Regions from separate parts of the Caballeronia sp. GACF4 genome, predicted to be linked through region 3. Evidence: predicted binding sites of a transcription regulator. Region 3 holds the regulator's gene; each other region holds the start of a gene.
The links. The regulator FliA, encoded in region 3, starts transcription of late flagellar genes. The targets are predictions, from matches to a motif close to CTAAAGTTTNNNNNNNNNNNGCCGNTA.

Region 1: a site for FliA is predicted at 2,364-2,390, ahead of flgM (flagellar biosynthesis anti-sigma factor FlgM). Genes of this name have one in related genera too.
Region 2: a site for FliA is predicted at 7,583-7,609, ahead of kleA (stable inheritance protein KleA). Genes of this name have one in related genera too.

Annotation. Positions count from the first base shown of each region.
Region 1 is NZ_JALQDW010000025.1:188,130-198,101, forward strand. Features, by position in the region: gene gcvA (transcriptional regulator GcvA) at 1-810, shown strand, start outside; gene NCR40_RS23205 (EAL domain-containing protein) at 900-1,676, shown strand; gene flgM (flagellar biosynthesis anti-sigma factor FlgM) at 2,029-2,334, opposite strand; gene NCR40_RS23215 (TetR/AcrR family transcriptional regulator) at 2,585-3,190, shown strand; gene NCR40_RS23220 (type 1 glutamine amidotransferase domain-containing protein) at 3,320-4,009, shown strand; gene NCR40_RS23225 (hypothetical protein) at 4,368-4,586, shown strand; gene NCR40_RS23230 (hypothetical protein) at 4,709-4,942, shown strand; gene kdgT (2-keto-3-deoxygluconate transporter) at 4,964-5,980, opposite strand; gene NCR40_RS23240 (LysR family transcriptional regulator) at 6,219-7,109, shown strand; gene NCR40_RS23245 (CaiB/BaiF CoA transferase family protein) at 7,256-8,431, shown strand; gene NCR40_RS23250 (enoyl-CoA hydratase) at 8,428-9,192, shown strand; gene NCR40_RS31520 (response regulator) at 9,203-9,655, opposite strand; partial or broken gene NCR40_RS23255 (CheR family methyltransferase) at 9,954-9,972, opposite strand, start outside.
Region 2 is NZ_JALQDW010000024.1:37,630-47,601, forward strand. Features, by position in the region: gene NCR40_RS22170 (TraK family protein) at 1-373, shown strand, start outside; gene NCR40_RS22175 (PRK13886 family protein) at 373-1,098, shown strand; gene NCR40_RS22180 (conjugal transfer protein TraM) at 1,098-1,538, shown strand; gene kfrC (IncP plasmid survival protein KfrC) at 1,741-2,394, opposite strand; gene kfrB (IncP plasmid survival protein KfrB) at 2,423-2,770, opposite strand; gene NCR40_RS22195 (DNA-binding protein) at 2,941-3,972, opposite strand; gene NCR40_RS22200 (transcriptional repressor gene korB) at 4,151-5,200, opposite strand; gene NCR40_RS22205 (ParA family protein) at 5,197-5,961, opposite strand; gene NCR40_RS22210 (transcriptional regulator KorA) at 5,958-6,266, opposite strand; gene NCR40_RS22215 (DUF2761 domain-containing protein) at 6,373-6,702, opposite strand; gene kleE (KleE stable inheritance protein) at 6,704-7,030, opposite strand; gene kleA (stable inheritance protein KleA) at 7,239-7,475, opposite strand; gene korC (transcriptional repressor KorC) at 7,633-7,890, opposite strand; gene NCR40_RS22235 (hypothetical protein) at 7,907-9,115, opposite strand; gene NCR40_RS22240 (hypothetical protein) at 9,127-9,345, opposite strand; gene NCR40_RS22245 (antirestriction protein) at 9,390-9,818, opposite strand.
Region 3 is NZ_JALQDW010000014.1:148,780-158,751, reverse strand. Features, by position in the region: gene putA (trifunctional transcriptional regulator/proline dehydrogenase/L-glutamate gamma-semialdehyde dehydrogenase) at 1-1,383, shown strand, start outside; gene NCR40_RS13280 (branched-chain amino acid ABC transporter substrate-binding protein) at 1,476-2,624, shown strand; gene NCR40_RS13275 (thiamine pyrophosphate-binding protein) at 2,708-4,390, opposite strand; gene flhF (flagellar biosynthesis GTPase FlhF) at 4,795-6,579, shown strand; gene NCR40_RS13265 (MinD/ParA family ATP-binding protein) at 6,572-7,492, shown strand; gene NCR40_RS13260 (RNA polymerase sigma factor FliA) at 7,511-8,242, shown strand; gene NCR40_RS13255 (GGDEF domain-containing protein) at 8,337-9,431, opposite strand; gene NCR40_RS13250 (Rieske 2Fe-2S domain-containing protein) at 9,635-9,972, shown strand, end outside.

The sequences.
Region 1 (9,972 bases), on a different contig from region 3:
ACTCATTGGGCGGTCGGCAAGCAAATACGGCTGCTCGAAGACTGGTTCGGCGTGCCGTTGTTCGAGCGGCGCGCGCGCGGCGTTCAGCTTACCGATGAAGGCGCGGCGCTCCTCAACGACGTGAGCAGCGCGTTCGAACGTCTCACACGCGGGGCAGCGCGCCTCAGGCACGATGAATTCACGCGCCGCGTGTCCGGCATCGTGCGCGTGAACGCGCTGGCAAGCTTCGCGTTGTGCTGGCTGCTGCCGCGTCTCGCCGACTTTCAGGCGCGCTTTCCCGATATCGACGTCAGGTTGTCGACCACGTCGCGCAAGTTGCGGTATATCGGCGATGCCTTCGATATCGGCATACGCTCGGGTCATGAACAAGGCGCGGGCGTCGTATCGCGCTCGTTGATGGCCGATGTGCGCTTGCCGGTGTGCAGCCCCGCGCTGCTGCGTCAGCGTCCCATAGCAAGCGTCGCGGATCTGCGTCATCACGCGCTGCTGCATTCCGCCAGCACGCGCACGAGTTGGTCGTCGTGGCTCAAGGAGGCGGGCGCGGCGGACTTGCGCGCGGCCCGGCACGTCGAGTTCGAGCACACATATCTGCAACTCGCTGCTGCAGCGGAGGGGCTTGGCGTGGCGCTCGCGTCGTTGCCGCTGATCGGACGCGATATCGCCGAAGGCCGACTCGTATGCCCGATCGCGGCGCCGGCGTGGCGCGCGCCCGATTACACACTGGTGATCAACGCAGACCGCGTCGGGGATGACGCCGTGGTTTCCTTCGAGAAGTGGATCATGGCGAGCGCGGGAGGTGCCGGAAGTTAAAGAAGCGCGTCCCATCGTCCGATATATTGAAGGCCGGCGCGCGATGGCAAGCGGTCGCTTCAAAGACCAACTTTTCAGACGAACGAAACATGATCAAAATTCACGAGGCGGGACAGCCGGCGAACGGCCCCGTTCGCTGCGGTGGCTGCAATAGCCCCGAAGTGGCGCAGATCGAAATGGCCTTTGCGTTTCAGCCTATCGTCGACGTGCGGTCGGGCAGTCCCTATGCCTACGAGGCGCTCGTACGCGGGCCGAATGGCGAATCGGCGGGTTCGGTGTTGTCGCAGGTCGACGACTCGAACCGTTATAACTTCGATCAACGTTGCCGCACGACTGCAATCGAGCAGGCGGCAAGCATGGGCATGGACAGCTTTCTGTCGATCAACTTCATGCCGAACGCGGTTTATCAGCCTGCGGCATGCATTCGCAGTACCTTCGAGGCCGCCGAGAAACACGGCTTCCCGGTGAATAAGATCATCTTTGAAACCATCGAAGGTGAAAACATCATTAGCCGCTCGCATCTGGTGCAGATTTTCCGCGCGTATAAATCGTTCGGCTTTCAGACCGCGATCGACGATTTCGGCGCGGGTTATTCAGGGCTCACACTGCTCGCCGACTTTCAGCCGGACTTGATCAAGCTCGACATGGCATTGGTGCGCGACATCGACACCGACACCGTGCGTCAGCGGATCGTTGCCGGGGTCTTGAAGATTTGCAGTGATTTGGGAATTCGCGTGATCGCGGAAGGCATCGAGACGCAAGGCGAGCGCGATTTTCTGGAAGCAGCCGGCGTGAGCCTGATGCAAGGCTATTTGTTCGCCAAGCCCTCGTTCAAAGAGATGCCCGCGATTGCCAATGTGCGTTAATGCCGGGTGCCAAAATGTTGAAAGCCGCGCTTGGGACGTTGCTAATCGTTTTGGCGGGATGCGCGGTGCCTGGTGCGCCGGCATCGCCGGAGAATAGCGTTGGAGCCGAAGGGTCGGCCACCCAAGCTCCGGCATCGACTGATCATTCACATTCAGAGCGTGTCGAGGCGCCGCGCAGAAATCCGAAGATGTATGGGCCGCCAGGCGAGTGATTGATGTCGGGCGCGCTACGCGTCGGTCCGCTCGACTACGAATCTGCAGAATCGGCCATGCCATTTGAACGGGGCATTTGGTTTTGTCCCCCGACGCTTTGCGCTACGCCGTCCGCGCTCCATTCCCGCTCAACCACCCATCAACGCATCGTCGTCTTGAGCAAATCGCCTGCGGTGCTCAACATGCCGCTCGCAATCTTGCCCGAGTCGATCTTGTAGGTTCCATCACGCAGAGCCGCCTTGATCGATTCGACCTTCGCCGTGTCGATGTCCGCGCCGCCCGTGACTTGCATCGACGACAACGAGGACAACGTCACTTTCGAGCTGGTTGCGTTGGTCGCGCTGGTTTGCTGCACGCCGCCCGTAGCCTGCACATCGCGTGTGCTTGCTACGCGAAAGGTGTCGGATTGGAGTGCGGCGGGCGTGTTGTTCGATTCGATCTTCATGGCTTTGGCTCCTTGTCTGTTGAGTTCTTTAACGGAGTGGGGCTTGAAATCTTTACCAAGCCCGGCGGCCTGCCGACACCCTCGCAACCTCGTCCAGCCCGCAAAGCCTTATCCAGTAAGCCTCCCGTGTATTTGCAACAAATTGAAACAAAGTGTGAGGAATCGCACATAGACCGGACTTGGCGTCTGCGAGGGCAAGAAATTTCTTAAAATACTAGACGACTGGTCTACTATAAGCTAAAGTCCACCCATGCCTACCGCAAACACATCAGAAACCGTCGACGTCCGCGAAAACATCATTGCCGTTGGTCAACGGTTGATCGGCGCCAAAGGCTTTTCCGCCGTCGGCCTGAACGAGATTCTCACGGAAGCCGGCGTGCCGAAGGGCTCGTTCTATCATTATTTTGGCTCCAAGGATGCGTTCGGCGTGGCGCTCCTGGAAAGCTATTTCGAGGACTATCTGAACGACCTCGACCAGACGCTAGCGCAGCCCGGACTGAGCATGGCGCAGCGGCTGACGAACTACTGGAGCATCTGGCAAGAAACCCAGTCCTTCTTCGATTGCCAGGGCAAATGTCTCGCGGTCAAGCTCGGCGCCGAAGTGGCAGACATGTCGGAGGCCATGCGCGCCACGTTGAAGCGCGGCACGGCAGGGATCGTTCGCCGTCTTGCAAGTGCAATCGAAATCGGTGTGGCGGAAGGCTCGCTTTCGATCGAAAGTGATCCGCAAAGCGTTGCGCAGAGCTTGTATCAACTGTGGCTCGGCGCCAGCATCATGGTGAAGATTGTTCGCAACACGCAGCCGTTTGAAGTGGCGACGACGACAACGCAGCGGATCTTGCGACTTGCTCCCTGACGAAGCAGGGAGCGAGGTGCCAGCACTTCTTTGGAGGTGCTTTTTTTTGAAGCATTTACTAGACGACTGGTCTACTAACCCCATCAACCTTCTTCACGGTTTCGCCTTACTAACCCACGGAGATGCAACATGAAAGTGCTCATGGTTCTGACCTCGCATGACCAACTCGGCAACACGGGCCGCAAGACGGGTTTCTGGCTCGAAGAGCTGGCCGCACCCTACTACGCCTTTAGGGATGCGGGCGCGGAAATCGTGCTGGCATCGCCTAAAGGTGGTCAGCCGCCGCTTGACCCGAAAAGCAACGAGCCGGCCAATCAGACCGAGATGACACATCGTTTCGAAGCCGATTCGCAGGCTACCGCGCAGCTTGCCAGCACGGTAAAGCTCGATCTCGTCTCGCAAGCCGATTTCGATACCGTGTTTTATCCGGGCGGTCATGGTCCGCTCTGGGACCTGGCCGAAGACAAAAACTCGATCGCCCTGATCGAAGCCTTCTTGGCCGCTGGCAAGCCTGTCGCGCTGGTCTGCCACGCACCTGGCGTGCTGCGCCATGTCCGCACGCCGGAGGGCGCACCGCTTGTCGAAGGCAAACGAGTCACGGGCTTCACCAACTCCGAGGAAGCCGCGGTCGGACTGACCGATGTCGTGCCGTTCCTCGTTGAAGACGAACTCAAGGCGAAGGGCGGCATCTATTCGAAGCTCGAAGACTGGGCACCTTATGTCGTCACCGATGGCCTTTTGATTACCGGGCAGAACCCGGCTTCATCGTCGTCCGCTGCGGCGACGTTGATGAAGCACCCGGCGCTCGCCGCGCAATAACCGACGTCGACGTTACCGGCGCGCGCGGCCATTGGGCGGCCGCGCGCCATGGAACCCACGCTCGTGTCAGGACTCGCGATGCACGGGCAAATTGCCCGGCGCGTGAACTCATCGATCCCACATCACGAAACCAGCCCGCGTGTCGTGAGAAATCCTGCTGCGTGGCAGCATGCACGCGTTGCACATAGCCCCGGTGCGTTTCTCATCGCGAAATTTCTTCTCCAAGGTCCTGATTCCACGCGCAAATTTAGTCGTCATTCTCCCCGATGCAGCGCCACGCTTAAGGGCTACGCTCTTATATAAGAGGCAGCCGCAGTCACGGCGCTTGCCCAACGCTTCCTACAACGCCGGAGTCATCATGATGCAAATCTACGTTGAACCCTTGCCCAAGGGCCGATGGGGCCCAATCGATGGATACACACTCGAGTATCCCGACGGCACGAAGATCACCGAGCAGGTGTTCAGTTCGGAAAAGCTCGCGGTCAGCGAAATCAGGCTGCGCGGCTATACGCCCTTGCTGGCGAAGGTGCGTATCACGGACAAAGGCGAGCCGGAGCACTGGGAAAGCGTCGAGTGACGCATCGTCGATACGAACGTGCTTCGCCGATTTTCTTTCGCGAAGCACGTTTTATTTTTGTGATATTGCTGCTTCATCCGGAACGCAAATAACGGCGCGGCTACATGGCCGATGGAGAAGCGATGCGACGAGGACCCTTCAGCGAAGCCGGCAGAAAACGCCGGCGTCTCTTTTTGAGCAAGGCGCATGTCGCGCTCGCGGCCTTCGGGACGCTAGGCTCGGTGCTCGGCATTGGTATCGCCATCGACGGCGGGCTCGAATTCAATCGCACCAAGGTGTTCACGGGCGTTGGCCTTATCGCCGTTTCGACCATTCTTTATATCTCGATGCTGTTCGTGAGCGACGAGCCATCCTGACGGCTCGTCGGCCGCACGAAATCACACGTGCACGTCGCGCTCGCCGAGCGGCCGCACCGGTTCTTCCACACGTTGTTCTTCAAGGCCATGACGCGCCCGATGCCGGCGCACCCAGAGCGCGGTCAGAATTGGCACGAGAATGGCCGTCACGAGACAGGCGGTCGCGACCATCGCGGTGGCCGCCGGCACGAGCGGCTTGAAGCGCGGAATCATCTCGCCGATGATCGCCGGATTCGCCACCGCCGCGCCCGCCGTCGATGAAGCCGCGAGTCCCGCCGCGCCATTGCCGCCCGCAATCCAGCGATCCGCGAGAATCAGCGGAATGCCCGTCACGACGATCACGCCCAACCCAAGCGCAACGCCCGGCAAGCCGCTCGTCGCGATCACGTGCAGGTCGATGCCATTGCCGAGCGCGAAGCCGAAGAACGGGATCAGCGGATGCACGCAGCGGCCGAACAGTTCGCGCAGGTCGCTGTCCAGATTGCCGAGCGCGAAGCCAACCAGAAACGGCAGCACCGCGCCGACGAAAAGGCGTGGCTCGAAGAACGCGACGCCCGTCGCGCCAAGAATCAGCATGCTGACGAGCGGCCCGGATTCCACCGACATCAGCACGAACGCGCCCGCTTCCTCGCGGCTGCCGTACTGCTGCATCACGGCGGCGTAGAGTCCGCCGTTGGTCATGTCCATCGACGTGGTGATGGCGAGCACGGACAGGCCCGCGAAGAGACCGGCCTTGACGCCATCGATGGGAATGAAGTGCGCGGCGACGATGGTCGCGATCCACGCAACCGCCATCTTCGTCACGAGCAAGGTGCCCGACTTGCGCAGCACGGTGCCGGTCGCGCGCAGGTCGATGGTCGCGCCCATGCAGAAGAACCACACCGCGAGAATCGGCACGGTGCCCGTGATCAACCCGTTCGTGAACGAGCCGAAGTACTTGCCCGCGCCCGGCGCGAAAGTATGGACGCAGGCGCCGAGCAGCAAGGGCACGAGCATGAGACCGCCTGGAATGCGGTCAATCGCTTTCTTTATATTCATGTCTCCTCCGTGGACTTTGGCGTCCGGATGGCGGGCTGTCTACCCAGTGCAATGCGCCGCTTTAAGCTCGGCCGCATCGGTTCGGCGCAATATAGCATCGCTGTTTTATATTCGCTGAATGCAAAGCCGGGAGGCGGGTTAATCGTTTACCCGTGCGCGGGCAGAGTTACCGGGTTTGCCTGTCCGGTGGGCCTTCGCGGACACTTCACATTCGCGAGCACGACAAAACGGAGCCTTAGTGAAATTCGATACGACCACCATCCGTCTGGTTCTCGCCATCGCGGACGAAGGCAGCATCTCGCGCGCCGCGGACAAGCTCAGTCTCGCGGTGGCCGCCGCCTCGCGGCGCGTATCGGACCTCGAAGCGCAACTGGGCGCGAAGCTCTTCACGCGCGTTCCGCACGGTGTGCAGCTTACCGAGCCGGGCGCGAAGCTGCTGCTCTACATCCGCCAGATCGACAATCTGATCGACCGTCTCGAAGGCGATGCGCGCGCGCTCAAGGAAGGGCGCCACGGGCGCATCATCATCGGTGCGCCGAAGGCGGTGGTCATGCAGTTTCTGGCGGGCGCCATCGCCGCGATTCAGCGCAAGCATCCCGGCATCTCGCTCATGGTTCAGGAGGAGAACAGCAAAATCGTTCAGCAGTTGTTGCGCGACAAAGTCATCGATATCGGCATCTACGAAAAGAAGAGCGGCTTTCTCGACCTGGACCGCGTGCCGTATCGCGAAGACCGGCTCGAACTCGTGTATAGCACCGAACATTTTGAGTTCGACGATGCGCCGCTCGGTATCGACGAGATCATGGACTTGCCCGTGATCAGTCTCGGCAAAGGCTCCGCCATTCTGTCCGCGCTGCAACGCGCACATCAGAGCCGGGGACGACTCTTCGCGAACAATTACGCCGTGAGCGGCTTCGACACCATGCTCGTGATGGTGCGTCAGGGCTTGGGCGTCGGCCTCATGCCCGCGGCTGTGCTGCGCAGCTTTCACCCGGAACGCGCGATTGCGTCGCAGGAGATTGCAGGCGACTGGCATAAGCGCAGCTACGTGCTTTCTTGCGTCGAAGGTCACGCTCAGGAACAGACACTTCAACGCGTCGTGGCCGAGCTGCTCGACGAACGCGACTAGTCTGAACGAGGAAGCACGCTCGAGGCTTTCGCGAATTGCGAAGCCAGCCTTGCCCGCGCAAGCCTTGCGGCATTGCAAGCGGTGGTCGAAAGTGAAGGCATGACCCGCGCCGCAGGTCGAAGCCCTTCTCCACCGAACCAATCGACATGACCCAGACAAAACCTCTCCCCTTGGAAGGAATCCGCGTGCTCGACGTAAGCCAGGTCATGGCAGGACCGTTCGCCTGCATGCTGCTCGCCGACATGGGCGCGGATGTCATCAAGGTGGAACCGCCCGAAGGCGATCAGACGCGCGGCGCGATGGGCTTCAAGATGAAAGGGCCCGACAGCATGGGCTTTCTCAACATGAACCGCAACAAGCGTTCGGTGACGCTGGACCTGAAGAGCGAAGAGGGCCGCGAGCTCTTCTACAAGCTCGCGAAAACTGCCGATGTGATCGTCGAGAACTATCGGCCGGGCGTGGTGCAGCGGCTTCGTATCGATTACGAGTCGATCCGGGAGATCAACCCGAAGATCGTTTATGTGAGCATCTCGGGCTTCGGGCAAAGCGGCCCGTGGTCCACGCGGCCCGGCTTCGATCTGATGGCTCAGGCCATGTCCGGCGTCATGAGCGTGACGGGATATCCCGGCGGCAAGCCGGTCAAGGCGGGCGTGCCGGTGGCGGATATCGGCTGCGCGCTCTTTGCGGTGTCGGGGCTGTTGTCGGCTTATATCGGCGCGCAAAAATCGGGCGTCGGTCAGCATATCGACGCTTCTCTCTTCGATTCCGTCATGGCCTTCTCGATCTGGGACATGTCGGAATACTGGGGCACGGGCGTGCCGCCGACACCGCTTGGCACCAGCAACAAGATGAGCGCGCCGTATCAGGCCGTGAAGGCGCGCGATGGCTACTTCGTGATGGGCGCGACTAACCAGAAGCTGTGGACGAAGCTGTGCGGGTTGTTAAAGCGGCCCGATCTGATCGACCACGCCGACTATGCGAACGTCTCGCTGCGCCTGAAAAACCGCGAGGCCATGATCCAAGTGCTCGAAGAGGAGTTCGCCAAGCGCGACAGCGCGGAATGGGTCGATACCCTGCTCGCGGCCGGCATTCCAGCCGGCCCTATCCTGACTTATCCGGAAGCATTCGAGAGCGAACATGCCACGCATCGCCGCATGGCAATGGAAATCGATCATCCGCACGAAGGCAAGGTGAAGAACATCGGCTTTCCGGTCAAGCTGCTCGGGACGCCGCAGACCGTGCGCCGCCATCCGCCCCTGCTCGGCGAACATAACGAAGAGATCTTCGCGGAGATCAACGGAACCAGTGGAATGAAGCCATGAGCGAACATGTCCGGCTTACGCTGCATGCATCGGGCGCGGCGGAGATCGTCATCGACCGGCCCGAGCGTCACAACGCCATGTCGATTCCCATGTACGAAGCGCTGCTCGCGCGTATCGACGAATGCCAGCGCAATAAAGACGTGCGCTGCATTCTCTTTCGCGGCGCGGGCGGCAAGTCGTTTATCGCGGGAACGGATATCGAGTACTTCAAGGACTTTCGCGGCGGACACGATGGCGTGGCCTACGAAGCGCTGGTCGAGCGCGTGATCGATACAGTCGAGCGCATCGCGCTTCCCACGCTCGCCGTGATCGATGGCTGGGCGGTCGGCGGTGGTCTCGCGCTCGCCACGGCCTGCGACTTTCGCGTGTGCAGCGAAAACTCCCGGTTCGGCGCACCGATTGCCAAGACGCTCTCGAACACGCTTTCGTCGCGCAATATCGCGCGGCTACATGCGGCTTTCGGCGTGCCGCGCGTCAAGCGCATGCTGATGCTCGCCGACTTTCTCGCAGCGAACGAGGTCCTGGCGTGCGGCTACGTATATTCGGTGGTGACGAAAGACGCGCTCGATGCAAGCGCGCATGCGCTTGCCGAGCGGCTCATGGCGTTGTCGCCAATCACGCAGAAGGCGGTAAAGGAGAGCCTACGGCGCATCGTGATCGACCAGAGCTTCGCGGACGAAGACATCATCGAGGAAGTCTATGGAAGCGCGGCTTTTCGTGATGCGGTGACAGCATTCACTTCGGGCAAGCCGAAACGGTGAGCGCGATTCTTCAACGCCCGCTCAGTGCGAGCGTGTTGAAGAGCGTTTGATGATCGAAGGGTTTTTGACAACGCGGATGATGCCGGTAGGCGATATCGATCGAATCGACACCGTACCCGGTTGCAAAGATGAAGCGGATCTCACGCAGCGTCAGTTCATCTGCTACGGCGTATGACTTCTCGCCGTTGAGGTCGATGTCGAGAATAGCAACGTCGATGTAATGTTCGTCGTCGTCTAGAAGCGCCAGCGCGTCCTGCGCCCACGCCACCGGCCCGACGACGATTGCCCCTGCAATTTCGAGCAACGCGGACAGCGCGAGCGCCACCAGGTAATCGTCTTCCACGACCAAGATGCTCAAACCTTCGAGCGGTGTCCCGACTACTGCCATTTTCGGACCCCCTAGGGACTGCTGCCGTGCATATGCGCTGGTCGCAGCGGATCTCGATATGACACGAAACCCCATCCCAGTTGAAGTCGAGCTCGGTGCGAGCGTGTAGCGTGAAACGAAGCGCTTTCTCGATGAGTTGCCGGCCGAAGCCGATTTTCTTGTCCTCGGGCGTGATGCGCACACCGCTTTCGATCCAGTCCAGAACGAGCCATTCCGGCCCGGACTCTCTTTTCTCGACAATCCAGCTGACGACGAGCCGTGCGCCTTTATGCTTCAACGCGCCGTACTTGAGCGCGTTGGTCGCGAGTTCGTGAAGCACGAGCGCGATCGTCTGAACGTTGCGAAAGCCGAGCGGCACGACCGGTCCACTCACCGAGACCCTGTCGCTGCTG
Region 2 (9,972 bases), on a different contig from region 3:
GGCTGAATGGGTGAAGGGACGGGAAGCCAAGAAGCCGCGCCAGGACAAGCACGTGGTCGCGTTCCTGGCCGTCAAGAGCGACGTTCAAGCGGCGCTCGATGCGGGCTATGCGATGAAAACGATCTGGGAGCACATGAAGGAAACCGGCCGGCTGCGCTGTCGGTACGAAACCTTCACCCAGCACGTGAAGCGGTACATCAAGGCCGCGCCGGTAGCTTCCCCGCCGCCTCCCGCCACTCCCCCGGACAGCCAGCCCAAGGGCGCGAAGCCCGAGCCGAAGGCCGCCCCGCCGGCCTCGGAATCCAAGAGTGAGCCGCCCAAGATCGGCGGCTTCACGTTTGATGCGACTCCAAAGAAAGAGGATTTACTGTAATGGCGAAAATTCACATGGTTCTGCAAGGCAAGGGCGGCGTCGGCAAGTCGATGATCGCGGCCACCATCGCGCAGTACAAAGCCGGCAAGGGACAGAAGCCGCTTTGCATCGACACCGATCCGGTGAACGCGACGTTCGAGGGCTACAAAGCCCTCAACGTGCGCCGGCTCAACATCATGGACGGCGACGAGATCAACACCCGGAATTTCGACGCCCTGGTCGAGATGATCGCGTCGGCCGAGGGCGACGTCATCATCGACAACGGGGCCAGCTCGTTCGTGCCGCTGTCGCACTACCTCATCAGCAACCAGGTGCCGGCGCTGCTCCAGGACATGGGCCACGAACTCGTGGTGCATACGGTCGTCACCGGCGGCCAGGCCCTGGTGGACACGGTGAGCGGCTTCGCCCAGCTCGCCAGCCAGTTCCCGGCCGAATGCCTGTTCGTGGTCTGGCTGAACCCGTATTGGGGGCCAATCGAGCACGAGGGCAAGGGGTTCGAGCAGTTGAAGGCGTACACGACCAACAAGGGCCGTGTGTCCGCCATCATCCAGATTCCGGCGCTGAAAGAGGAAACCTACGGCCGCGACTTCGCCGAAATGCTCCAGGATCGGCGCACCTTCGATGAGGCCCTGGCCGATTCGGCGCTCACGATCATGACGCGGCAGCGGCTCAAGATCGTGAAAACCCAGCTCTTCGCCCAGCTCGAAAACGCGGCGGTGCTCTGATGGCGGCCGACGACAAGATCGAGGAGCTGATACGGGAGATCGCGGCCAAGCACGGCATCGCCGTGGGCCGCGACGATCCGATCTTGATCCTCCAGACCATCAACATGAAGCTGATGCAGGACAGCGCATCGGCCCAGCAGGAAATCTTGGACGCCTTCAAGTCGGAACTGGAGTCCATCGCCCACCGATGGGGTGATGACGCCAAGGGAAAGGCGGAAAGGACGCTCAACGCGGCGTTGGCGGCCAGCAAGGACGCCATGACGCGGGGAATGCAGGAGGGCGCGAAGGCGGCCGCCGAGGCCGTGCGGCGTGAGGTTGAGGCGGTGACGGCGCAGCTCGTCGCGCCGATCCGCGAGGCGCGGCGCGTCGCCATGATGAACATGGTCGCGGCCGGCATGGCGGTCGTGGCCGCCGGCCTGGCCCTGTGGGCCTCGCTGTAGATGGCGATGCGGGATCTCATCGTCAGAACTGGCGATGGTCGACCGCGCCGGCGGCATCGCCAGGTTCGGCGATGCTGGCCAGCTCCCGGCATCGTCGCTTGTGACGATGCTGCAGGATGATTCCACCAGGCCCTCGGCGGGCCTCCCTCGCCAGAAATGGCGATGCTCGAGAAAAAAGCCCGGCGACCGCCGGGCTTCGTTTTTATGCGGGCCTGGCTGACAGGCCCAAGGACTGCGATCTCCCTGGCCGCTCCTGGGCCTGGGATTGCTTGCGCTCCTGCTCCTGCTTGCGCATCAGCAGCTCATGCCGGCGGGCGGCCTCGCGCATGGCATCCCAATCGGAAGCCAGCTCGGGGTTCTCGGCGCGCATCTTGCGCGTCGCCAGCTCTTCGATCTTCGGCGAGTGCAGGCCCATGCCTTCCTTGATCTCGCGGACGGCCTCCAGGCGCGCGTGAAGCGTCTGCAAGCGGGCCTGCTGCTGCGCCTGCTGGTTCTGCCAGGCTCGCTTAGAGCCGGGCAAGGAAAGCCGGCCAGGCGCGGACGCCTGGGTCTGCTGCAAACGGGCCTGCTGCCGGTCGATCAGGTTTTCTAGCCTGTCCTCGATGTGCTCCACCTGGTCGTGCTTGGCCTGCACGTAGAGCGCCAGGGTTTCGGGGTAGGACTGCTCGACCGGGGCCGCCTCTAGGGTGGCCTGCTGCTCGATCTCGGCCGCCTGGGCGGCCTCCAGCAAGTCGGCTCCGGTGTCCTCGCGCGAAGCGCCGAAGGCGGCACCGCCGAGGGTGGCCGGCGCGCTGACGCGGGCCGGCTTGGTGGCGCGGCTCTCGGTGCCGCTGCCGGGGATGGTGAGTCGTTTCAAGGGCGTGCCTCCTTTTTAGCCGCTAAAGCTACATGGAGCGCCCCCGCGTCAGTTTCGGGGCCTCTGCGGCGACTGCCGCCTTGCCCTGGGCGTTGTAGCTGATGCTCTTTGCGCTCCCAATTTCAGGTACTTTATCGAAATCTGACCGAGCGTGCATGACAAAGTTCTTGCCGATCTGCTGGTACACGTTGGTGGCGTCGGCATGAACGATCACGCCGGCGTGGGTCTGCTTCTTGTCGGCCGCTTGGGCCGTGTACAGGTTGTAGATGCCGGGCTTCAACGCGCCCGCCTTGTCTACTTTCTGATTCGTCCAAGCGCCGTCCTTTTCGGCCTGAACGATGCGTTGACCGTTCATGACCAAGAGGCGTTCTTTCATCGGGCACTCCTATGGTTGCCGTAGTTCTCAAAAGGGTGATGGTGGCCCCATGCAAGCCGCGCTCCAACAAAAAAGCCGACCTCGGCAAAGCGAGGCCGGCTCTTCCCAGCGGCCGGGTTGTGCGTTTTGTCAGGGTTCCAGGGTAATTTTAAGGAAAACCAACCGATTTATCAGGTCTTTTTGCGTCCGCCGCTGGTCGGATCGGCCGCCCGGCCTTGCGCCATGACGGTTTCCAGGGCCTCCAGCCGGCCGCGAAGCCCGGCCGCTTCCTCGCGGGCCTGGGCAGCGTCGCGCTTCGCCTGGTCGCGCTCGCCCTGGGCGGCGGTCAGCCGCTCGGCCTGGCGGTGTGCCTCGGCCGCCATCGCCTTGCGCTGCTCCTGGTGGGCCTGCTCGGCCGCCTCGGCCTTGGCCTGCACCTTCACCAGCTCCGCGCGCACCTGGTCGCGCTCGGCGGCGGCCGCCTCGGTGGCCTTCCGCTGCTCGGCCTGAGCGGCGCGCGCCTGGTCGGTCGCCTGGTTCGCCCGCTCCAGGTCGGCACGCAGCTCGCCGGCGCGGCGCTCGATCTCGGCGGTACGGCTGTTCGCGGCCGCGAGGTCGGCCCGCAGGGCCTCCACCTGGTCGGCGCTGGCCGTGGCCCTCTCCTGGGCCTTGTCGCGCTCTGCGCGCGCCTGGCGGGCTTCCTGATGGGCGTGATCCAGCTCCGTGCGCAGCTCGCCGGCCCTGGCCTCGGCCGTGGCCGCGCGCTCGCTGGTCGCCGCGAGCTTGCCGCGCAGCTCGTCGGCCTCGCCCTTGGCGGCCGCCTCGACGGCCTCCAGGGCCGCGATGCGGGCCTTGGCCTCGTCCAGCTCGCCGGTGAGCTGGTCGGCCAGCTCTGCGGCTTCCTGGCGCGCTGCTTCCGTCTCCTGGCGCACGGCCTCCAGCGCCTCGCGCTCGGCGGCCAGGCGGTTGTTCGCCATTTCCAGCGCCACGGCCCACAAGTCGCCGCCCAGCTCGGCCAGCTTGTCAGTGATCGCCTGCGGTGCCGGCTCGCGGATCGGGGCGGCCTGGCTGGCCTTGCGTGCGCGCCACTCGTTCATCGCCTCGCTGATGGTGGTGAAGCTGCCGCTGCCGAGCTGCTTGCGCACGTTCGCCAGCGTGGGGTTCTGGCCGGCCGCGTCCAGTTCGTCGGCCACCGCAAATATCTGCTCCTTCGAGATCGCCATGTCGGGCCTCCTTTGGCCGGTTGTATGTTGTAGCGTGAAGCATACTACAACATACAACACTACGCAAGCGGTTTAGCTGAACTTTTTTTAGCGGCTAAAACGCGGGCAAAAAAAGCCCCGCTCGATGGCGGGGCGATGGGTGGGGGTCGGTGGTCGGCGATGCCCGGCGCTGGGCGTGTCAGCCCTCCAGCAGCGCGACAAGCTGCACGGTGCCAAGGTCGGCCTCGAACTCCTGGCCGTCATCCTCGTATTTGAGCCAGGCCCAGCCCTCGGCCGGGGGCCGGCGGTTGAGGATCAGCCGTGCCGGCCGGTCGTCGTGCTTGACCTGGATGATGGCCTTCTTGAGCTTGTCGGGGTCGGCCTCCTTCGGCTCCTTCTTCCCCTTGGCGTCATCATCCTGCGGCCCCTGCTCGCCGTCGCCGGCCTCGGCGTCGGTCTTGCCGGTCAGCGCATCGACGGTGTTGGGATCACGGTCGCCGTCCTCGTGACTGCGCTTGTCCTCCAGGAACTCGCGCAGCAGCTTCACCGAGCCGCGCGTCAGCTCCTGGCTGTCGTCGGCCAGCCAGGCGGCCACCTCGTCGGGGTTCTTCTTGTAGGCCGTCACCAGCTCGTTGATGACAGTCACGTCCTTGCCCCGGCCGCTATTGAACGCCTCGGCAATGGGTTCGGGCAAGTCCAGCAGCGTGACGTGCTGCGTGACGAAGGCCGGCGACTTGCCGATCTCCTTGGCGATCTCGCCCTTCTTCTTGCCCTTCGCCAGCTCGCGGCCGATGAAGTCGGCGATCTCACGCGCCGTCAGCTCGTTGCGTTGCAGGTTCTCGATAACCTGGTCGGCCTCGTTGTAGTCGTTGTCGATGAAGGCCGGGATCGTGGTCTTGTGCGCCCACTTCGAGCCGCGATAGCGCCGCGCGCCGTGGTTGATGAGGTAGCGCCCCGGTGCGTCCGGGTTCTCGCGCACGCTGATGGGCGACTTCACGCCGCGCGCTTTGATCGTCTCGCCGATCTCCGCGATGCTCTCCGGCGAGAAGCCGGGGTTGTCGGCCGTGCGCGGCTGGTGCGGGTCTTCGTCGATCAGGTCAAGCGGCAGCTCCTGCGGGCCTGCGCCGCCGGCGTTGGCCGCCGGCTGCTCGTTCAGCAGGCCGGCCAGGTCGCCCAGCCCGTCCAGGCCCAGCCCGGACGATTGCGGCTTGTCCTGCTCCTTCTTCTTGGCGTTGGTCTTGGCGCTCATTGCGCGATCTCCATCTTCGTGAACACGTAATCCGCCAGCGCACGCACCTCCTGGGTGGCCTTCCGCGCGGCGGTCTTCTTGATCTTCCACACCGGCATCTGCTCGCCCAGCGCCTCGGCGATGCTGTCACGCGCGCCGATGCTGAACGGCAAGATGAGCTGCGGGTATGCCTGCTGCAACGTCGCCAGGTTGTTGACGTGGCGCGGCTTCCGCGCGTCCACCTTGTTCGGCACCATGCCGAGGAAGCGCAGCTTGGGGTTCTGCTTGCGCAGGTTGCTGATGACCGCGACCATCTTCTTCATGCCCTGCAAGCTGTACGCCTCCATTTCGATGGGCGACAGCATGTAGTCGGCCGTCAGCACGGCCGCCGTCATGGCGACGCCAAGGGAGGGGGCCGTGTCGATCAGGCACACGTCGAAGAACTCGCCCAGCGCGGCCACACTGGCCCGCAGCGCGGCGGCCGCCTGGGAAAGCTCCATCTTGTCCAGGTTCGCCAGGTTGGCGTCTGCCGCGATCAGCGCCAGGCCGTCATCCTCCCGGTCAGCGAACCAGGCGCGCAGCTCGTCGCCGCCGGCGGTGAACATGCGACTGGCGGGATAGCCCGAGTCGTGGCCGGCCAGCGTCCAGCTCGCATTGCCCTGGGTGTCCAGGTCGATCACTGCAACCCGAAGGCCGCGCTCCTGGAAGTCGAACGCCAGGTGGCAGGTTGCGAACGTCTTGCCTTGACCGCCTTTCTGAATTGCCGTGACCAGTGTTTTCATGAGTTGGGTTCCTGTTTCCTCTTTCCCTTGGCGTCGGCTTCCCAACGCTTGACGATGAACGCTTGATGCTCCGGCAGTACCGCCGTCACCCGCTCGAAGCCCTGCGGGAGCACTTCCCCCGCCACTGCCCACACGCGGCTGACCGCTTGCGATACCGCCCCCTTGGTCAGCCCCAGCGAGGCCACAAACTCGGCCTGGGGCCTTCCATCGACCAGCACGCCGCGCGCTATGTCGATGGTCTGTTGCCCGATCTCCAGGCCCTTGATCGCCGCCTGGAATTGGGCTTCGGTTAGCCGTTTCTTCATGGAGAACACCCATATAAACTCCACACCCGGTTGTTGAACAAAAGGCGGTGCCAGCCGCCGACCATGTGCAGAAGTTTAGCTAAACTCGCCGCCCGCGTCAAGCGTTTTAGCGGCTAAAAATGGGCGCGTGATCTTCTTTCTTGGCGTTCAACCTGGCCGCGTCAGCGGCACTCATGAAGAACGTCATCAGCGGGCCGACCGTGCGGCTCGAACCGTTGGCAAAGCACACGTCGAACTGACCGCCGGCGGTGTGCGGATCGACGCCTTCCACCAGTCGCCAGGGGTCAAGGCCCCATTCCTCGGATTGCGCGCTGTACCAATAGGCCGGCGCATCGCCGTTCAAGTCGCTGGCCGCGTACTCGCGCACCAGGACGGCCACCCGGCCGGTGTTCGGCTCCACGAATCCCGGCGGGTAGGGTAGGGTCTGTTTTTTCATGTCAAAGCCCCTTCGGCTTGTAGATCGAAACGAAGTAGGTGATCGCGGTCAGCACCGCGAAGTACGCCAGGAACGACCAACCGGCATACACGCCAGGCGTGTTCCAGTGGTAGAGCATCCGCACGAACTGGAAGAAGGTGGCAATCGACAGCACCCACTTGAGGATCGGCCAGACCAGCACGGTCGCCACCCATACGAACTTGACCAGGCCGGCCAGCAGGCCAGCACCGGGGGCCTTGTTGGGGGCAGCAGACGCGGCGGCAGGCTCCACCGGCGCGGGCGCGGCGGGCTGCTCGATCTCCTTGGGGAACTTGATGATGTTGGACATAGCTTGACCCTCCACGCGCTTACGTGTTGAATGCTGGGTGCTCCCACTCGGAAGCATGGTTACGGTGTGCCAGCACCAGGCCAAGCGCCCCGGATCACTCCGGGGCGTTCCTCCACCTGGGGCCGCCCTTGATCTTGCCTCGGCTCACGCAATACTCCTTCTTGGCGTCCTCGATAGGCCCGGCCGTTGCCGACCGGGCCATGTGCTCTTACCAGCCGGCCCGGCGCTTGGCCTGCTCGACGGCTTCCATCGACCAATGGCCCTTGGCCTGCCCCTCCAGGGAGCATCCGGCGAAGTACGCCTTGCCGCGCAGTTCCTCGGCTTTGCACACCAGCTCGGCCGCCTCGGCCATCATGGCCGCGATCTCGTCACGGCGGGCCGGGAAGTCGGTCGCTGCCGCGCCCTCCAGCTCGTCAATCCAGGGCATAATCTTGTTGTCGCTCATCGGACTTTCTCCGGTAGTTGACCTGGGCAATGTGCCCGGCCTTCAAGTGCTATATTAGGGCAAAATGCCCTAACCTGTCAAGCACTTTAGCTAAACTTTTTTCGCTTTACCGGAATCCGAAGGCTAAACTTTAGCCGCTAAAACCTTTCCCTTGGCGTCAATCCTCTTTCCAGATCACGCCCAGCCCGGCCTGGTCGCACAGGATCGCCCATGCCGCATAGGGAATCGGGGTGTCCTCGCCGATCCAGCGGCGGATCGTGCGGTCGCCCTTCGCGCCCAGCCCCAGCGCCTTCGCGGCCTTGCTGCCGCTGAACCCGGCCAGGCGCAGCACCTCTCGGACTTCCTCGCCGGTCGGTTGCGCCCAGCGTTCGGCCGGCTTCAAGCACTCCAGCCGGATATTGGCGTCGTTCGTCATTCGTTCGTTCTCCTGGTCAAGTGATAAGCCGCAACTGGTCGAAGCCGTAGATCGACTGGATGCAGCTCGGGTCTGAATCGACCACGCGCCGGCCTGCGCGATTGGTCTTGTACGTTACCGGCCTGTCGTCGTGCGCCCACACCTGGCGGGTGTCGGGATGCACCTTCACGATGATGATGCGCTTGCCGATGTAGCGGTCGAAAACCGGGTGATGGACGCTCACGATCTCGCACCGCTGGCCGGGCTTGAACTCCACCAGGTCGGCCGGGCCTCCATCGCCATTCCTGGCGATGCTGCAGGTTGCCGCGCTCGCTCGCGGCATCGTTGTTTCCGGCGATACAGGCCCGCCCTCGCCCGGCTCGGCATCGTCGGCTTTGACGATGCTGCAGGTCATCGTCGTTTCTGGCGATGCGGGATCTCGCTCCGGGCCTGCGCCGGTGATTTTTCCCTTGGCGTCCAACCCGGCGGCCCTGGCCGCCTTGATCCTGGTCGCGGCCTCGGCCGCCCAGCGCCTGGCGATGAAGGCCCGATGCGAGGGCAGCACCACATCGACCAGGACGAACCCCGGCGGCACCAGGACGGTCGCCGGTGCGCGCCGCGCCGGCGGCTCCAAGCCGGCCAGCCAAGCGGGCAGGGGAGCATCGGCCAGGCGGTCGCGGTAGCTGGCCTCGACCATCACCGGGCGCTTCTTCTCGGCTCGCTGCGCAGCCAGGATGCCGCGCGCAACCTCGTCCACCGTCATGCAGCCCTGCGCCGTGTCGAAGTGCGAGCGGTAGCCCGTTTCGGAGATAAACGGCCTGTCCAGGTCGATGACGTGGAACTGGAAGTGGGCACCCAGCGGCCCGCCGTAGCCGGCCTCGTACTCCACCAGGGCGCGCATGTCGCCATCCGCGACCAGGAACTGGCCGCGCTGGCCCCACAAGGGCACGTCGCCAGGCACCGCCGCGCAATGGCGCTCGATGACCTGGCCGGGCGCGTCGTGGTCGGCCATGCTGCCCACGTGCGTTCCGCCGTTCATCTTCCAGATGACGGCCTCGTATCGGTCGCTGGCCGCCTCGGCGGCCGCACCGTCACCGCGCATGATCGCCGCGTCGATCTCCACCACGGCCGCCACGGCGGCGGCCAGCAGCTCGTCGCGGTCGGTGGGCAGCTCGGCCAGCAGCTCGGCCGCCGGCGCGTTCCAGTCCTGGCCCGGCTGGGCCGGCGTCTTGCGTTTCTTCGCCATCGGCCGGCCCCTCAAGTGTCAGCACGCCGCCACGCGATCACGTCGCGGGCTTCGTAGCCGTGGCGCTTGCAGTCGTCGCAGAATCCCGAGCTGAACCCCTTGTGGTTCGTGCCGATCCATGCGGCCGGCTTGCCGCATTCGTGGCCGTAGGTGCCCGGCTCGGCGTTGTGGCACTTGCCGTCCGTCGCGTAGCTGTTCGTCGGTGCCTGGGGAGCGTTGTTCCTGGTCATGGTCGCCTCCTGGAAGCCCCGGCCGAAGCCGGGGCCGCCCCTCATCAGTCAATAGCCCGGTAGATCGCGGCCGCCTCGGCGTGGCTGGCTGCGAAGCCGCGCAGGAAGTGATAGCGGTCGATCAGGGCATCGCCGGCGTCCGTGTCGGCGGCCTCGGCCGCGAGCTGACCCAGCGCGAACAGGGTTGCGACAATGCCGGCGGCGTCGGCCGACAACTCGCCTCGGAAGCCGTTGCCGTCCACCTCGATCTCCAGGCGGTCGGCCAGGTCGGGGGCCATGTAAAAACCGCCGTCCGACAAGGTGTAGTAGTGCCAATACGCGCCGCTGTAGCGTTCGCAGAGCCGGCGAAGCCAGGCATACACCAGGGCCTCGCCGCGCATCATCAGACGCGGGCCGAAGTAGGCGGGCAGGAAGTCGAGGCGCTGGGCCTCGGCGACCAGGGAAGCGGTAACGGGTTGCTCTTGGGTGTTCATCGGACTTTCTCCGGTAGTTGACCTGGGCGAAATGCCCGGCCTTCAAGTGCTATATTAGGGCAAAATGTCCTAATCGTCAAGCACTTTAGCTAAACGTTTTAGCCGCTAAACCTTGCCCTTTCCCTTGGCGTGCATTACAATGTAATTCACGAAC
Region 3 (9,972 bases):
GTCGCGCGCCTCATCAACAAGACGCTGTCCGAACGGCTCGATCCGGACGGCCGCCCGATTCCGCTCATCGCCGAAACCGGCGGCCAGAACGCGATGATCGTCGATTCCTCGGCGCTTGCGGAACAGGTCGTCGCGGACGTCATGCAGTCGTCGTTCGACTCGGCGGGTCAACGCTGCTCGGCGCTACGCGTTCTTTGTCTGCAAGACGATGTCGCGGATCGCACGCTCGAAATGCTGACCGGCGCGATGAAGCAACTCGCGGTGGGCAATCCTGACCGGCTGTCGGCGGATGTCGGTCCCGTGATCGATGCCGACGCGAAACGCGGCATCGACGCGCACGTTGCGCAGATGCGCGAGAAGGGCCGCAAGGTCGTGCAACTGCCGCTGCCGGACGGTTGCGCGCAAGGCACATTCGTGCCGCCGACGCTGATCGAACTCGACGGCATCGACGAACTCAAGCGCGAGGTCTTCGGCCCGGTGCTTCATGTGGTGCGTTACCGCCGTTCGTCTCTTGATAAACTCCTCGACCAAATTCGGTCGACCGGTTATGGACTGACGCTCGGCATCCATACGCGGATCGACGAAACCATCGCGCATGTCATCTCGCGCGCGCACGTGGGCAACATCTACGTGAACCGCAATGTGATCGGCGCGGTGGTCGGCGTGCAGCCGTTCGGCGGGGAAGGTTTGTCGGGCACGGGTCCGAAGGCGGGCGGCGCGTTGTACTTGCAGCGCTTGCTGGCCAAGCGTCCCACTGGATTGCCGAAGTCGCTGGCAAGCGCGCTCGTGGTGGACAAGGCGGCATCCGCCGATGCCCCGACCGCCGCTCTCACGGCGCTGCGCGACTGGTCCATCGGCGAACGCGATCCGCAGACCGCGGCGCGTTGCGACGGTTATCTGCAACACGTGCTCGCGGGCGCGACGGCCGTGCTGTCCGGTCCGACCGGCGAGCGCAACACGTACACGCTCGGCGCGCGCGGCACGGTGCTGTGCGTGGCGGCAACCCCGAGCGGCGCGCGGGCGCAGTTTGCCGCCGTGCTGGCAACGGGCAACAAGGCGCTGTTCGCCGGTTCGGCGGGCGAGCAGTTGGCGGCGTCGCTGCCGGCATCGCTCAAGCCGTATGCGGCGGTCAGGAAAGACGCGGCGGCGGAGTTCGACGCCGTGCTGTTCGAAGGCGACAGCGATGAACTGTTGTCGCTCGTGAAGGAAGTCGCGAAGCGCCCGGGACCGATCGTATCGGTGCAGGGCGTGGCGGCGGGAACATTTGCCGATGCTGATCATGACGGCGAAGACTATGCGCTCGAACGTCTGCTGACGGAACGCTCGGTGAGCGTGAACACGGCGGCGGCGGGCGGCAATGCGAATTTGATGACGATCGGTTGAGAAGTATCCTCTCGCGCTCGATTCAAACAAACGGCAGCAGGCACGGCGATCCCGGCGACGAGCTGCCATTCACACTGGTACTAGGAGAAGCTATGAAGCACACGATGAACAAGCTGGCAGCCGCCCTGACGCTCGCCGGCCTGTCGCTCGCGGGGACTGCGTTCGCGCAAACAGCAGAAGATGTGAAGGTCGGCTTCGCCGGGCCGATGACCGGTGCGCAGGCGCACTACGGCAAGGATTTCCAGAACGGCATCACGCTCGCGGTCGAGGACTTCAACGCCACGAAGCCGGTGATCGGCGGCAAGCCGGTTCGCATCGTGCTCGATTCGGCGGACGATCAGGCCGACCCGCGCACGGGCACGACCGTCGCGCAGAAGCTCGTCGACGACGGCATCAAGGGCATGCTCGGCCACTTCAACTCGGGCACGACCATTCCGGCATCGCGCATTTATGCGAACGCCGGCATCCCCGAAATCGCGATGGCAACCGCGCCGGAGTACACCACGCAAGGCTTCAAGACGGCCTTCCGCATGATGACGTCCGACACGCAGCAAGGCTCGGTCGCGGGCGAGTTCGCGGTGAAGACGCTGAAAGTGAAGAAGATCGCCATCGTCGATGACCGCACGGCTTACGGCCAGGGTCTCGCCGACCAGTTCGAGAAGGCAGCGAAGGCGTCGGGCGGCAACATCGTCGTGCGCGAATTCACGAACGACAAGGCTGTCGACTTCAAGGCGATTCTGACCAAGATCAAGTCGTCGAATCCTGACCTCGTGTACTACGGCGGCGCGGATTCGCAAGCCGCGCCGATGGCCAAGCAAATGAAGACGCTTGGCTTTCGTGCACCGCTGATGGCGGGCGAGATGGTCAAGACCGACACGTTCATCAAGATCGCGGGCGACGCGGCCGATGGCACGGTGGCATCGCTCGCCGGCCTGCCGATGGACCAGATGCCTGGCGGCGCGGACTACACGGCGAAGTACAAGAAGCGCTTCAACGAAGACGTAGAGACGTACTCGCCGTACGCCTACGACGGCGCAATGGCCATGTTCAACGCAATGAAGGCGGCCAACTCGACGGACCCGGCAAAGTATCTGCCGCTGCTTGCCAAGACCGACATGCAAGGCGTGACCACGAAGCATCTGGCGTACGACTCGAAGGGCGATCTGAAAAACGGCGGTATCACGCTGTATAAGGTCGTTGGCGGGAAGTGGACGACGCTGCAGAGCGTGGGTGGGAAGTAAGGTTTAGTGGCTGTTTTGGATGGCCCGGTCGTGTGCGACCGGGCCGTTTTCGTTTGGACGGGGCTAACCGGCTGAACCAGCCCTCAGCGCTTCCCCTGCTCCCGAATCTGTTCGAGCGTCGCGCCCGGCGTGCTCTGATCCGCCGGAATCCGAATCTCGATCACCGCGGGCAATCCGGAACTCACAGCGCGCTCGAACGCCGGCATGAACTGCTCCGTCGATTCGACCCGCTCGCCGTGCGCCCCGAACGCGCGCGCATAAGCCGCGAAGTCGGGGTTCGTCAGCCCCGTGCCATGGACCCGATGCGGATAGTGCCGCTCCTGATGCATGCGGATCGTGCCGAACTGCCCGTTGTTCACGACCACGAAAATCACCGGCAGCTGGTACTGCATCGCCGTGGCGAGTTCGTGGCTCGACATCATGAAGCAGCCATCGCCCGCGAACGCGATCACCGTGCGCTGCGGATACAGCGACTTCGCCGCGATGGCCGCAGGCACGCCGTAACCCATCGCACCGCTCGTCGGCGCAACTTGCGAGCGGAAGTGCCGATACGAATAATGCCGATGCAGCCAGGTCGCGTAATTGCCCGCGCCGTTGGTGAGAATCGCGTCTTCGGGCAGGCGCTCAGAAAGCGTGCGCATGATCTCGCCGAGCTGGACATCGCCGAGCATGGGGCGCGGCTTGCGCCATTCGAGATACGCGGCGTGCGCCGTCTCGGCGCTGCCCGACCACGCGATCTGCGCGGGCGATTCGAGCGCGGCGAGCATCGACGCAATCTCGGGCATGCCGGAGACGATCGGCAGATCGGCGCTATACACGCGGCCCAGTTCCTCCGCGCCCTGATGCACGTGAATCAGCGTCTGCTTCGTCTTCGGGATGTCGAGCAGCGTGTAGCCGCCCGTCGTCGATTCACCCATGCGCGGGCCGAGAACGAAGAGCACGTCCGCTTCGCGCACGCGCGCGGCCAGCGCCGGATTGATGCCGAGCCCGACATCGCCCGCGTAATTCGGATGCTCGTTATGCAGCGTGTCCTGATAGCGGAACGCGCATCCCGCCGGCAACTGCCAGCGCTCGATGAAGCGCGCGAAGTCCTGCGTCGCCTCGGCGGTCCAGCCGCTGCCGCCCGCGATCACGAACGGTGTCTTCGCGTTGGCGAGCAGTTCGCGCACGCGCTCCATCTGCGCCTGCGACGGCGCCGCCGCGACGCGCTGATAGCGCGGCACGGGCGGCGCCGCGTCGCACGCTTCGGTCAGCATGTCTTCGGGTAACGCCAGCACGACCGGGCCGGGACGTCCCGCCGTCGCGACATGGAACGCGTGGCTCAGATACTCCGGCACGCGGCGCGGATCGTCGATTTGCGCGACCCACTTCGCCATCTGCCCGAACATGCGCCGATAATCGATTTCCTGAAACGCCTCGCGATCCATGTGATCCCGCGCGCATTGGCCGATCAGCAGGATCATCGGCGTCGAGTCCTGGAAAGCGGTGTGCACGCCGATGGACGCGTGCGTCGCGCCCGGCCCGCGCGTGACGATAGCCACGCCCGGACGCCCCGTCAGCTTGCCGACTGCCTCGGCCATGTTCGCCGCGCCGGCTTCGTGGCGGCAGACGATCGTCTGTATCTGGCTGGTTTCGTCGTGCAGCGAATCCAGGACGGCGAGAAAGCTCTCGCCCGGCACGCAGAACACGCGTTCGATACCGTGATGAACGAGCGCATCGACAACCAGACGCGCGCCGGTGGTCTGGCCATGAGAAGCGGATGCCATGCGAACAAGTCTCCTTTGTCAGTGAGCATCGGTGAGCCCGGGTTTCGAGCCGCAGACCGTAGCTTACGCCGCTGGATGGGACTCTGGCTGATGCAGTCCGGCCGCCTTGGCGCGCGACGCGCCTGCCGCCGCGCGCCTCACAGCCGGACCAACCGGCAAGCGACATCTCTCGTCCCGTCGCGTCGATCGTGCCAGACCGGCATTTTTTCCCGCATGACGCGCGACGCAATCCGCACGGCCGGGTTGTTTCCATCAGTCGAAATACCCCTCTTTCACACCCTTTATCCAGCGATAGGCCCGAAGTGATCTTCGCAATAATGGCTTCACTGAAAAGCGGGCACGGAAATAACCAAAGGGTGCTCGCCTCGCAAATATCGCTGCATCTATCCTCATCGGGGGCCAGTTTGAACATTCGTAAATTCATCGGCGCGAACAGTCGTGACGCTCTGCGCCAGGTCCGTGAAGCGCTCGGACCCGATGCCGTGGTGTTGTCCAACCGCACGCTCGACGATGGATCGGTGGAAATCGTCGGTGTCGCGGATAGCGATCTCGCTTCGATCTCGCCCGCGAAGGCCGCACGCGAACAAGCCGCCGCCGCGCCGTTCGCCAGCGCCACGCCGCGCGCCGCGCTTGCACAAGCCGCAGCCGCCGCGATGAAGCAGCAGGCCGCCGCTCCCAGCTCTCCGATGAACCCCTACGCCAGCGGCGATGTTTTCTCCTCCGTCTTCGGCAACACCGCCGACGCCGACGATTTCGACGAGCAAGCCGACGAAGAGCGCATGGAAGCACCGCGCACGATGGCCGATTCCAATCCGTGGTTGATCGAACATGCGCGCCGTATCGCGCAACAGGCTTCGGTGCCGTCGAACCGGCCGCTGACGCCGTCTGCCGCAATTGCACGCGGCATGGGCGTGCCGGTATCGGTCAAGGCAGCCGACGCACCGCGCCAGCAAGCGCCGCGTGCACAAGCCGCCGCGCAGCCGGTTGCCGCCGCGCCTGCCGCACCCGCCGCGCAAGCGCACGCAAAGATCGAAACGCCCGACTGGGCGCGTGAAGCCGCGCAAGTCGCCGCACGCCGCGCCGCACAGAAGATCAACGCAGCACCGCAACCCGCCGACGAAGCGCCGGCCGCATCGGGCAATTTCGAAGGCTTGCCGGCCAATGCCGCAGCCGTCGTGACCGAAGCCATCCGCACGCGCATGGAGCAAGTCGTCAACGAAACGGTGATGAACGAACTCTCGTCGATGCGCGAGATGATGGAAGAGCACTTCTCGGGTTTGCTGTGGGGCGACCGCCAGCGCCGCAACCCGACCAACTCGGCCTTGACCAAGCGCCTCTTCGCCGCCGGTTTCTCCGCGCAACTCGTGCGCATGGTGATCGACAACATGCCGTCGATGGAGAACGTGGAAAACGCGCTCGAATGGGTGCAGCAAGTTCTCGAATCGAATCTGCCGGTGATGCCGAGCGAAGACGCGTTGATGGAACGCGGCGGCGTGTTCGCGCTGATGGGCCCGACGGGCGTCGGCAAGACGACGACCACGGCAAAGCTCGCGGCGCGCTGCGTGATGCGCTTCGGCGCCAGCAAGGTCGCGCTCCTGACGACGGACAGCTACCGGATCGGCGCGCATGAACAACTGCGCATCTTCGGCAAGATTCTCGGCGTCTCGGTGCACGCGGTAAAGGACGGCGCCGACCTGCAACTCGCGCTCTCCGAACTGCGCAACAAACATATCGTGCTGATCGACACGATCGGCATGAGCCAGCGCGATCGCACGGTCTCCGACCAGATCGCGATGCTGTGCGGCACGGGTCAGCCGGTGCAACGCCTGTTGCTGCTGAACGCCACGAGCCACGGCGACACGCTCAACGAAGTCGTGCAGGCCTACAAGAGTGCGCCGGACCAGCCGCCGCTCGCGGGCTGCATTCTGACCAAGCTCGACGAGGCGACCAACCTCGGCAGCGTGCTCGATACGGTCATCCGCTACAAGCTGCCGGTGCATTACGTATCGACCGGTCAGAAGGTGCCGGAGAACTTGTACGTCGCAACCAAGCGTTTCCTCATCAAGAGCGCGTTCTGCATTCCGCGCGATGGCTCGCCTTTCGTGCCGCAAGACGACGATGTGCCGGCGCTTCTGTCCGCACTGTCCGCACGCGCCACGACCGAACTGCATGGAGTCCATTTTGGATAAGTTCGTGCTCGATCAGGCTGAAGGCCTGAGAAGGCTGCTGACGCGCGCCAGTTCTCGCGTGGTGGCTGTAGTGGGCGGACCGGCGGGCATCGGTTGCACGTCGGCGGTAGTGAACCTCGGCGCGGCGTTGTCCGTGCATGGCAAGGATGTGCTCGTCATCGACGAGCGGCATAACGCGGGCTCGGTCAGCCGCATGGCGGGTGTGGATGGCGCGGGCGCGCTCTCGGCGGTGATGTCCGGCCGTCGCGAACTGCAGGATGTCGCAGTGCGCACGCCGATGGGTTTTTCGCTGATCGCCGCCCCGCGCGATGAACGTATCAGCCACGACGCGGCGCAAGCACGCGCGCTGCTCGACGGCCCCGCGGATATCGTGCTGATCGATGCGCAACTCGATCGTAATGGCGCGCTCTCGTCGCTCGCGGCGCAGGCGCATGACTTTCTGATAGTGACGCGGGTAGCCGCGTCGGCGATCACCGAGGCGTATGCGTGCATGAAGCGCTTGCACTACGCCCACGCGATCGGCCAGTTCCGCGTGCTGATGAATCACGTGCAGGACGCAGCCGATGCAGCGGTCGCGTTCGACAACCTCTCGGGTGTCGCGAGCCGTTATCTGGCCGTTTCGCTCGTGCAGGCAGGGTATGTGTCCGAGGATGCGCGCGTCGCTCGGGCGAGGGAGCTCTCTCGGTGTGCGGTGGAAGCGTTTCCGGCTACGGCCGCGGCGCGCGACTACCGCTACATCGCAGCCGAGCTGCTGCACTGGCCGATGCGTCCCGCGCCGTTTTCGCGCGGCGACGAAGCGAGCCAGTACGACGCGCATATTCCGGTTGGCGAGTCTGGTGAAAGCGGACGGAAAGCGGCGCACCGAGCGGCGGCGTTTTCCGATCATGCAATGAGCAGCACGGCGTCGATGTGATATTGAAAGGTGAACAGGATGTATAACGCCCAAGGCAAACTCTCGCAGTCCGACGTGCTTACGAAATATGCGCCGCTCGTTCGCCGCCTCGGACTCCAGCTCGTCGCCAAAATGCCGGCGAGCGTCGATCTCGATGATCTGATCCAGGCCGGCATGATTGGCCTCCTCGATGCGGCTAGCCGCTACAAGGAAGATCAGGGCGCCCAGTTCGAAACCTACGCAAGTCAGCGTATTCGCGGCGCCATGCTCGACGAGTTGCGCGCCAACGACTGGTTGCCACGCAGCATGCGCAAGACATCGCGCGAAGTGGAGTCGGCGGTACACAAGGTGGAACAGAACCTTGGCCGTTCGGCCAGCGAGACCGAAGTCGCCGAGCACATGAAGATGCCGCTCGACGAGTATCAGTCGATGCTGCAGGACTTGCACGGCAGCCAGTTGATCTATTACGAAGACTTCGACCGCTCGGCGGACGACGAGCCGTTCCTCGACCGTTACTGCGTCGATCGTTCGGACCCGCTGTCGGCGCTTCTGGACGACAGTCTGCGCGGCGCGCTGATCGAAGCCATCGACAAGTTGCCGGAGCGCGAGAAGCTGCTCATGAGCTTGTACTACGAGAAGGGCCTCAACCTGCGCGAAATCGGCGCGGTGATGGAAGTGAGCGAGTCGCGCGTGTGCCAGTTGCATAGCCAGGCCGTGGCGCGTTTGCGTGCGAAGCTGCGGGAACAGTCGTGGACTAGCGTCGAGGCTTGAGTTCCGAGTTGTAGAGGCGCGCGAAGCCCCGAACCGGGGCCGCGCGCTTTTTGCTTTTGCCTTCGCAAAGGCGCTCGAATGCGCTCGGATGCGCTCAATGCATCTCGAAGTCGCGCGCCTCGGCGAACACCGTCTTGCCTTCGCCGAGACTCTTTGCGCGATACATCGCGCGATCCGCGGCTCTCAGCACGGCGGTGATATCGGCGTCATGCGCTTCTGCCGCGCTCGACAGCAAGCAGGCGCCGATACTCGCCGATACGCTCACTGGCCGCTCCTGCACCAGCGTGAGGTCGGCGAGCGCCGAATGGATGCCATCGGTGAGCGTGAGCACCGCGCTGCGATCGCGCATGTTGCGCGCGAGCACGACGAACTCGTCGCCGCCCAGCCGCGCGATGGTGTCGGTCTTGCGCATGCGCCGTGCAAGCAATTGCGCGAACGACTGCAACAGCACGTCGCCGACTGCGTGACCGTAGGTATCGTTCACGCCCTTGAAGCCGTCGAGGTCGATCAGTAGCAGTGCGCTGGTATTCGCGTCGGCGGCTTCGGGCGCGGACATCGCGCGATTCACGGTTTGTTCGAGCGCGTAACGGTTATAGAGGCCCGTGAGCGGGTCCGTCGATGCCTGCCGCGCCAGCACGCGATTCGCGCTGCCAAGCCTGTCGACCAGTACACTCAGATACACCGACGCGCCCAGCACGCTCAGCGCGAGCCCGAGCGCGGCGGCGCGGTTTGCCACCCACCACGGTTGCCACAACGCCAGCGCGACGATCGCGACGAGCGCCATTGCGCACGAAATGGCGAGCGTGCGCTTGCCGTAGCGGCATCCCGAGCCGATCAGAAACCAGAACACCACCCACAGCAGCGGCAAGGCGAGCGTGCCGCAGAGAAAGAGCATGGCGCCGAGCAACGCCTGATCGAGGATAGTGGTGATGACGAGCCGGACGTTGGACAGCGCCATCATCCGGCTGACGAGCAATAGTGTGATTGCACCGTAGGACACGTAGAGCGCGATCAATCGCGTGATCAACGACGCGTTGGCCGAAGGGTGCCGCCACGCATACACCGCATAAGCCAGCAGAACTGCCGCTCCCATCCCGATACGCAGCATGGCTTGCTCGCGTTCGGGATTCCGGTTGCCGGACCATGCGAAGGCATAGGCCCGGCGTGCCGGTTGATGCGCCTGCTCCATACTGAACCCCTGGTGGTGATTTCTTGCTGTTATGGTCTTTTGCGCGTGTCTTTGCTGTCGCGCTTTTGTCTTATTGCGGCCCCGTCGCGATGTTCGTCTCCGACGACTGGTATTTTGCAACGTTTTGCCAAGCTGCTGTGAATCGTGTAAGAACGCATCTCGGACAGATGATTAACGGCGTTTTCTGCGGATGCTTCAGTGCTATGAGCGACGACTTTTCTCTCGCTGGCGAATGGCTGGCGGTCTGTAATGGCGATGACGTGCCGGCGGGTTCGACGCGAGCGTTCATCGTGGCGGATGAGCGCATCGTCGTCTGGCGCGATGCCGAAGGCGTGGCGCATGTCTGGCGTGACTACTGTCCGCATCGCGGCGCGCAACTGTCGCTGGGGGCGGTGACGAACGATCAGCTCGTGTGTCCGTATCACGGCTGGCGCTACGACACGCTTGGTCAGTGCGTGCTGATTCCGTCGAATCCGTCGCTTCGGCCTTCGAAACGCGCGTGCGCCACCGCGTTCGTCGCCGGGGAGAAATACGGCGTCGT